2 regions of the Streptomyces sp. NPDC086989 genome follow, and region 2 is predicted to be linked to the other one. Evidence: riboswitches for the same ligand, from Rfam matches in the RefSeq annotation. Region 2 holds a riboswitch; the other holds the start of a gene.
The links. A riboswitch is a leader RNA that binds a small molecule or an ion and turns the genes downstream of it on or off. The one in region 2 is predicted to bind cobalamin.
Positions count from the first base shown of each region.

Region 1 (3,368 bases), on a different contig from region 2:
CTCGATGCACTCGTACACACCGGCGATCGAGGCGATCGTCGCCGTCGGGGCGATGGCGAGGAGCAGCGAGTTGCGCATGCCGGACTTCGTGACGCGGGCGCGCAGGGCGTCCCAGCGCTCCGGCCAGTTCAGCTCGGTGTCGTAGTGGTCGGGGTGCAGGACACCGCGGGCCGTGCGGGTCTGCTCCCAGGCCGGGAGCGGGCCGCTGCGCTCGGCGAGGTCGCAGGAGGCCTCGTACGCGGCCAGCATGATCCGCTCGGAGAGCTTGGTGGACAGCGCCCTCGCCTCGGGGGAGTCGAACGGCAGCTTCAGCTTGAAGAAGACGTCCTGGAGGCCCATCGCGCCCAGGCCCACCGGGCGCCAGCGGGCGTTGGAGCGGCCGGCCTGCTCGGTCGGGTAGAAGTTGATGTCGACCACGCGGTCGAGGAAGGTCACGGCGGTGCGGACGGTCTCGTCCAGCCGCTCCCAGTCGATGTCACCCGTCTCGGGGAGCACGAAGGCGCCGAGGTTGACCGAGCCGAGGTTGCAGACGGCGGTCTCGCCGTCGTTGGTGACCTCGATGATCTCGGTGCACAGGTTCGAGGAGTGGACGACGGTGCCCGGCTCGGCGGTCTGGTTCGCCGTGCGGTTGGAGGCGTCCTTGAAGGTCATCCAGCCCTGGCCGGTCTGCGCGAGGGTGCGCATCATCCGGCCGTACAGGTCACGCGCGGGCATCGTCTTGCGGGCCAGGCCCTCCGCCTCGGCCTTGCGGTAGGCGGCGTCGAACTCGTCGCCCCACAGGTCGACCAGCTCGGGCACGTCGGCCGGGGAGAACAGCGACCACTCGGAGTCCGCATTGACGCGGCGCATGAACTCGTCCGGCACCCAGTGCGCGAGGTTCAGGTTGTGGGTGCGGCGCTGGTCCTCGCCGGTGTTGTCGCGCAGCTCCAGGAACTCCTCGATGTCCGCGTGCCAGGTCTCCAGGTAGACGGCGGCGGCGCCCTTGCGGCGGCCACCCTGGTTCACGGCGGCGACGGAGGCGTCGAGGGTCTTCAGGAACGGCACGATGCCGTTGGAGTGGCCGTTCGTACCGCGGATCAGCGAACCGCGGGCGCGGATGCGCGAGTACGACAGACCGATGCCGCCGGCGTGCTTCGACAGGCGCGCGACCTGGTGGTAGCGGTCGTAGATCGAGTCGAGCTCGTCCAGCGGGGAGTCCAGCAGGTAGCAGGAGGACATCTGCGGGTGCCGCGTGCCGGAGTTGAACAGCGTGGGGGAGGACGGCAGGTAGTCGAGGCGGCTCATCAGCCGGTACAGCGAGGCCACTTCCTCGACGGCCTGGACGCTGTCGTTCTCGGCGAGACCGCACGCCACGCGCAGCATGAAGTGCTGCGGGGTCTCGATCACCTGACGGGTGATCGGGTGGCGCAGCAGGTAGCGGCTGTGCAGGGTGCGCAGGCCGAAGAAGCCGAAGCGGTCGTCGGCGCCCTCGGCGAGCGTGTGCTCGACCAGCGCGTCCAGGCGGCCCGCGTGCAGCTCCACGAACTCGGCGGTGCGGTCCGCGATCAGGCCCTCGCGGTGACCGACCGCGACGGAGGCGGAGAAGGAGGTGGCCCCCTGGCCGGCGGCCTCCTCGGCGACGGCCAGCGTCAGCAGCCGGGCGGCGAGCCGGGAGTACGCCGGGTCCTCGGAGATCAGACCGGCGGCGGCCTCCGTGGCCAGGGCGCGCAGTTCGGCCTCGTCGGCGGCGGCGCTGCGCCCGCGCAGCGCGGCGGCGGCGACCCGGCCCGGGTCGGTGTCGGGGAGGTCGGCCGTCAGCTCGGTGAGGGTCCGCAGCAGTGCGGCCCCAGGTCCCCCGGTCTCGATTCCGGTGTCGGACGGGTCGGACTCGGCGCGCGGTGCGGAAGGCGCGATGGTCACGGGGGGAGCTCTCCCTCGCTCGGCTCCGGGACACCTGCGGTGCGGGCGCGAGCGGGCGCGTGCGGGCATGACGGGGCAGCACCGCGCGGCGTCCACCGGCCCAACCGCGAGGCCCGGACGTATCGACACCCGGTTCGGTCGAGCCGGGCGCACTGTCGGCAGGTCATCGGACTTGCGGTGACACCAATGGGTGTACTTCATACCGTTGCGGGACAGTTCCGGATTCCCACCGGATTCCCCTGCGACGACAGCGAGGACGAGCATACATGTGGGGGCCGCGTCCTGCGCGACCCCCTAGATGTTGTGTCGGCGTGGCTACAGATCGAGACCGTACGTGAGCAGAGGGAGGCCGGGGACGGGCTCCCAGTCGCGTGCGGGCGTACGGACGAAACCGAGCCGTTCGTAGATCCGGTGGGCGCCGGTCATGTCGTCCGTGGTGGACAGCACGAGGCGCCGCACGCCCTCGATCGCCCGGGCGCGGTCGATGCACGCCCGCACGAGGGCCTCCCCGGCGCCCCGCCCGCGGCCCTCCCGGGCGACCGCCAGCATCCGGAACTCGGCCTCGTCGGCTCCGGCGATGTCGCACAGCGGGCTCCCGGGCGCGGCGAAGGCCACACCGCCGAGGAGCCGGCCGTCGCCCGCCGCGGCGACGAGTATCACCCCGTCGGCCGCCCGCCCCGCCACGTCCCGCAGCCGCGCGAGGTACGGATCGTCCTCGCCGAACGTCAGCAGCCCGTCCCCGAGGTAGGCCTGTGCGGTGATCTCCCCGAGCGTCCCGTACTCCGCCGCCAGCGCTTCCCTGATCACGATGTCCATGCGGTCGAGTGTGCCGGACGGCTGTCGGTGCCCGGCGCTATCGTCGAAGGCAGCACCGTCGAGGAAGGCGAGCGAGGCATGACCGTGATGACAGACCGGCCCCAGATGCTGACCGAAGAGTTCGAGACCGTGGCGCGGATTGCCGCCAGAGAGGTCGAGGGGCTGCGGTTCGAGTTCATCAACGGGAAGCTGGGTGTCAAGGCGGTGCCGGACGGGGGCCACGGGGCGATCATCGAGTGGTTGACGCGGATCTGTATGCAGTCCCGGCCGGAGTTGTGGCTCTTCGCCGAGCAAGGCATCAAGATCCAGCAGTACCGCGGCGGCCGTGCTCGGCCCGACGGTCTCCTGGCGCCGAGCGGCTCCATCGCCGGGCAAGGGGAGTGGGTCGATCCCGAGCCGGCCCTCATGGTCGTGGAGGTGACCTCGTACGACACCGACACCGACACGGACGCGCGCGACCGGCACGAGAAGCCCCGCGGCTACGCGGAGACGGGCATTCCGGTGTACTTGCTGATCGACCGGGACGCCTGCGAGGTCACCGTCCACAGTGAGCCGGACGGCAGCCGTTACGAGAGTGTCCGCACCGTCCCCTTCGGCAAGGACATTGCACTTCCCGAACCCGTCGGCATCGCTCTGCGGACCGAGCCCCTCAA
Region 1 is NZ_JBIVAL010000002.1:137,342-140,709, forward strand. Features, by position in the region: gene ACIPK4_RS04350 (ribonucleoside-diphosphate reductase subunit alpha) at 1-1,899, opposite strand, end outside; cobalamin riboswitch at 2,039-2,180, opposite strand; gene ACIPK4_RS04355 (GNAT family N-acetyltransferase) at 2,215-2,715, opposite strand; gene ACIPK4_RS04360 (Uma2 family endonuclease) at 2,794-3,368, shown strand, end outside.
Region 1: it holds a riboswitch for cobalamin, as region 2 does, so the genes downstream of both, ACIPK4_RS04350 (ribonucleoside-diphosphate reductase subunit alpha) here and ACIPK4_RS37760 (5-methyltetrahydropteroyltriglutamate--homocysteine S-methyltransferase) in region 2, are expected to answer to the same signal.

Region 2 (3,368 bases):
AGGACGGCGATCTCCCGTGTCTTCTGCCGGGCGAATGCGAGCCATCGACGGATCTGCGGGTCGAGGTCGCGCTCGACGCCGGCGTCCAGCGGAACGTGCAGCAGGGAGCAGGAGGCGGTGACGTCCACCCGGTCGGCGAGGCCGAGCAGCGTGCCCAGGGTGGCGAGGGACTTCTGGTAGTCGTTGATCCAGATGTTGCGGCCGTTGACGACCCCCGCGACGAGCCTCTTGCCGGGCAGACCACCGACCGCCGCGAGGTCGTCCAGGTTGGCCGCCCCCGCTTCGGTGAAGTCGAGCGCCAGGCCCTCGACCGGAGCCTTGGCCAGCACGGGCAGCGCCTCGCCCAGCCGGCCGAAGTACGAGGCCACCAGCAGCTTCGGCCGGTCCGGGAGGCCGCCGAGGTCGCGGTAGGCGCGGGCGGCAGCATTCAGGTCGGCCGGGGTGCGGTCCTGGACGAGGGCGGGCTCGTCGAGCTGCACCCACTCGGCGCCGGCGGCGCGCAGGTCGGCGAGCACCTGGGCGTAGACCGGGAGCAGCCGATCGAGCAGCGTCAGCGGCTCGAAGTCCGCTGCCACGCCGGGAGCCGGCTTGGCCAACAACAGGTAGGTGATCGGACCGACGAGGACCGGGCGGGCCGTGTACCCGATCGTGACAGCCTCCCCCAATTCCGCCACCTGCTTGGCGGAGTTCGCGGTGAAGACGGTGTCCGGGCCGAGCTCGGGCACCAGGTAGTGGTAGTTCGTGTCGAACCACTTGGTCATCTCCAGCGGCGCCACGTCCTGCGTGCCGCGCGCCATGGCGAAGTAGCCGTCGAGTGCGTCCGTTCGAACCGCCTCGCGGTGGCGGGCGGGGATGGCGCCGACCATGACGCTGGTGTCCAGCACGTGGTCGTAGTACGAGTATTCGCCGGTCGGCACTTCATGGATGCCGCCTCGGCGAGCTGCTGCCAGTTCGATCGGCGCAGGCCGGCCGCGGTCTCCCGGAGGGCATCGGCGGTGGCGCGGCCCTTCCAGTAACCCTCGATGGCCTTCTTCAGCTCACGGTGCCCGCCCTGTCGGGAACGCGAAGGGGTACCGGAAACGGACGGTCTCACCCCGCGCGGCACGCACGGTCGACCGTCTCGCTGTGTACGCCGACCCGCCCACGAGGCCACCGGGATATCCGCACACGGCATCGGCCGGGCGCGGGCAACGGGCAGGTCTTCGGACTCGCGGGCACACCTGCCGGTCTCCAGGCGGGCACCTACTGGCCGTCGCTTCCCAGGACCGTTGTCCGGTCCCAGTGCGTATGACGGCGGTCGTTCCCACTCACCGCTGCGGGGCAGTCCCGGATTCCCACCGGGTTCCCTCTTACGACGCATCCCGCCTGGCGGACGGGGCGAACCAGCTGCACCGGCCACCCTAGGCCGGACGCTCGCTCAGCGGCGACCCGCTTCCACCATCCGGACGCCGAAACGAGACGCACCCAGCGAGACTCAGACCGGGGAACGCGCCGACGAGCGGACCCATCCGGCGCTCGCTGGCGTCGGTCCGATGAGCCGGAGGGCCTGGCACTGTGCCGGGTGAGCTGGATCACCGTCAAGCTGGGACCCTCCGGAGCTGCCCCTACCGGCAGGGCAGACCGAAACTGGGAGAAGGCCGCCGACTACCACGACTCGATGCGCGAGCGCCGGCTGGACCGGGGGCGGCTCGCCCCCCTCGGTTAGGGTTCTGCGCCGGAAGGCTCGCGTTTGAGGCGTGATCCGGGTGTCCTGCCCGGCGGCGATGCCGCGTGAGGCGGGAGCAGGGACCAGCCAAGCGCAGCGGTATCGGCAAGACGGCAACCGCGATCATGCGCAGGGCTGCTGCCGTCGGGTCCGTTGCCCGGGGACGGCGGTCTGAGCGACGCGCCCGGGGGTTCTCCGGGCGCCCAGGTCCCGGCTGGGGAAGTAGCCGAGTGAAGGCATCCGGATGCCGTACGGATCCGCGCGGCAGCCCGCTGTGCGGGCGGGCCTGCCCCGTGACGCCGGGGGGAAGGGGCGTCACGGGAGCGGGGCCCGCTTCGGAAGCCCAACCCCCACGGTGGCGCTTCCGACATGTATGCGTCTGACCCCGCTTCCGTCGCTCAAACCCCGGGCCTGGGAGGTCTTTCTGAGAGCACGTCACCCGGGCGTTGTCGTCGGGCCGCCCAGCAGGCGGATTGGCTTCTGCTGTTCAGCCGCTGCAGCGAGCGAATGCCATGCCGGGTGGTCCAAAGCACGCCGGAGCCTATGGCGGACCAGACGCAGATCGTGATCCATCCCGTGTCGCCGAAGGGCGGCTGCAAGATTTCCGTGTCCCGGGCCGGTCTCTCTGCAGCAGACCACCTTCTTCCGGGAGGAATAGCACATGACAGACATGGAATGGACGCGGACGATGCTTGACGATGCTCGAGCACGGACCGCGGACCGCGGACCGCGGGCCCGGATCGTGGCACGCCTCACGAAAGCCGTTTCGGACGCCCGGCTGGAGGACTCAACGCCCTGCCTCCGCTGCATCGTTGGCGACTTTCGGGGGCACGTCAACGGCTTCGCCTCCGCCTTCCGTGACCGCGCCGGTAAGTACCGGGACCCAGCGACGGACACCTTCCCAGATGCCTCGCGGCCTCCCTTCCTGCCAGCTGGCAAGAGACTCTGCCCCCGGTACTCCCTCGGTGAGCTCACCGAGGCCTGGCATGACCCGGGCGCCTGGCCCGGCATGTCCTGCGCGGGCGGAAGCGGCCTACCCGGCGGAGTCGTCGTTGCGGTGTCCGCCGACGAGCTGGTGGTACACGACCGGGACCAGGCCCGGGCCACTGGCCAGTCCCACATCGCCGACGGCCTGGCGCTGCGCGCCGCGCACGGCTTACTGCGGGCGGCCGTCGAGAGCTCGGACAGCGGCGAGGGCACCTTCGGTTGTGCCCGTACCGGACTTGGTCCCGCTTGTGGACCGCACCCTCGTCCTGAGCGGCCGCACCCCCCGTCCTGCGCCCATTGCCTGAGCCCCCCCGGCCTCTACCTGGGGTTCTGGACCGGTGGCCCGGAAGAATCGTTGCTCCGAAGCCGTATGTCCCCGCTTCGCGTGAACGCCTGCGCCCGCACGCCTCGCCTGGCACGGTCCACATGGAGTCCCATGGAGGAGGCACAGCGTGAACAACCGACGACGCGGGCGTCCCATCGGCAGGCTCGCGGTGGCCGGGGCGCTGGTGGCAGGGGCAGCCGCCGTGCAGGCCCCCGCCTCGGCGGCCGGAATCTCGTACGTCTGGCAGAACGACGCCAACGGCTGGGTGGCGATCTACAGTGCGCCGCACACCGGCACCACACCAGACCACTGGTCCAAGAGCGGCACCAAGTTCGCCATGAACTGCTGGCT
Region 2 is NZ_JBIVAL010000029.1:21,198-24,565, forward strand. Features, by position in the region: partial or broken gene ACIPK4_RS37760 (5-methyltetrahydropteroyltriglutamate--homocysteine S-methyltransferase) at 1-1,105, opposite strand, end outside; cobalamin riboswitch at 1,197-1,352, opposite strand; gene ACIPK4_RS37765 (hypothetical protein) at 1,562-1,705, shown strand; gene ACIPK4_RS37770 (hypothetical protein) at 3,145-3,368, shown strand, end outside.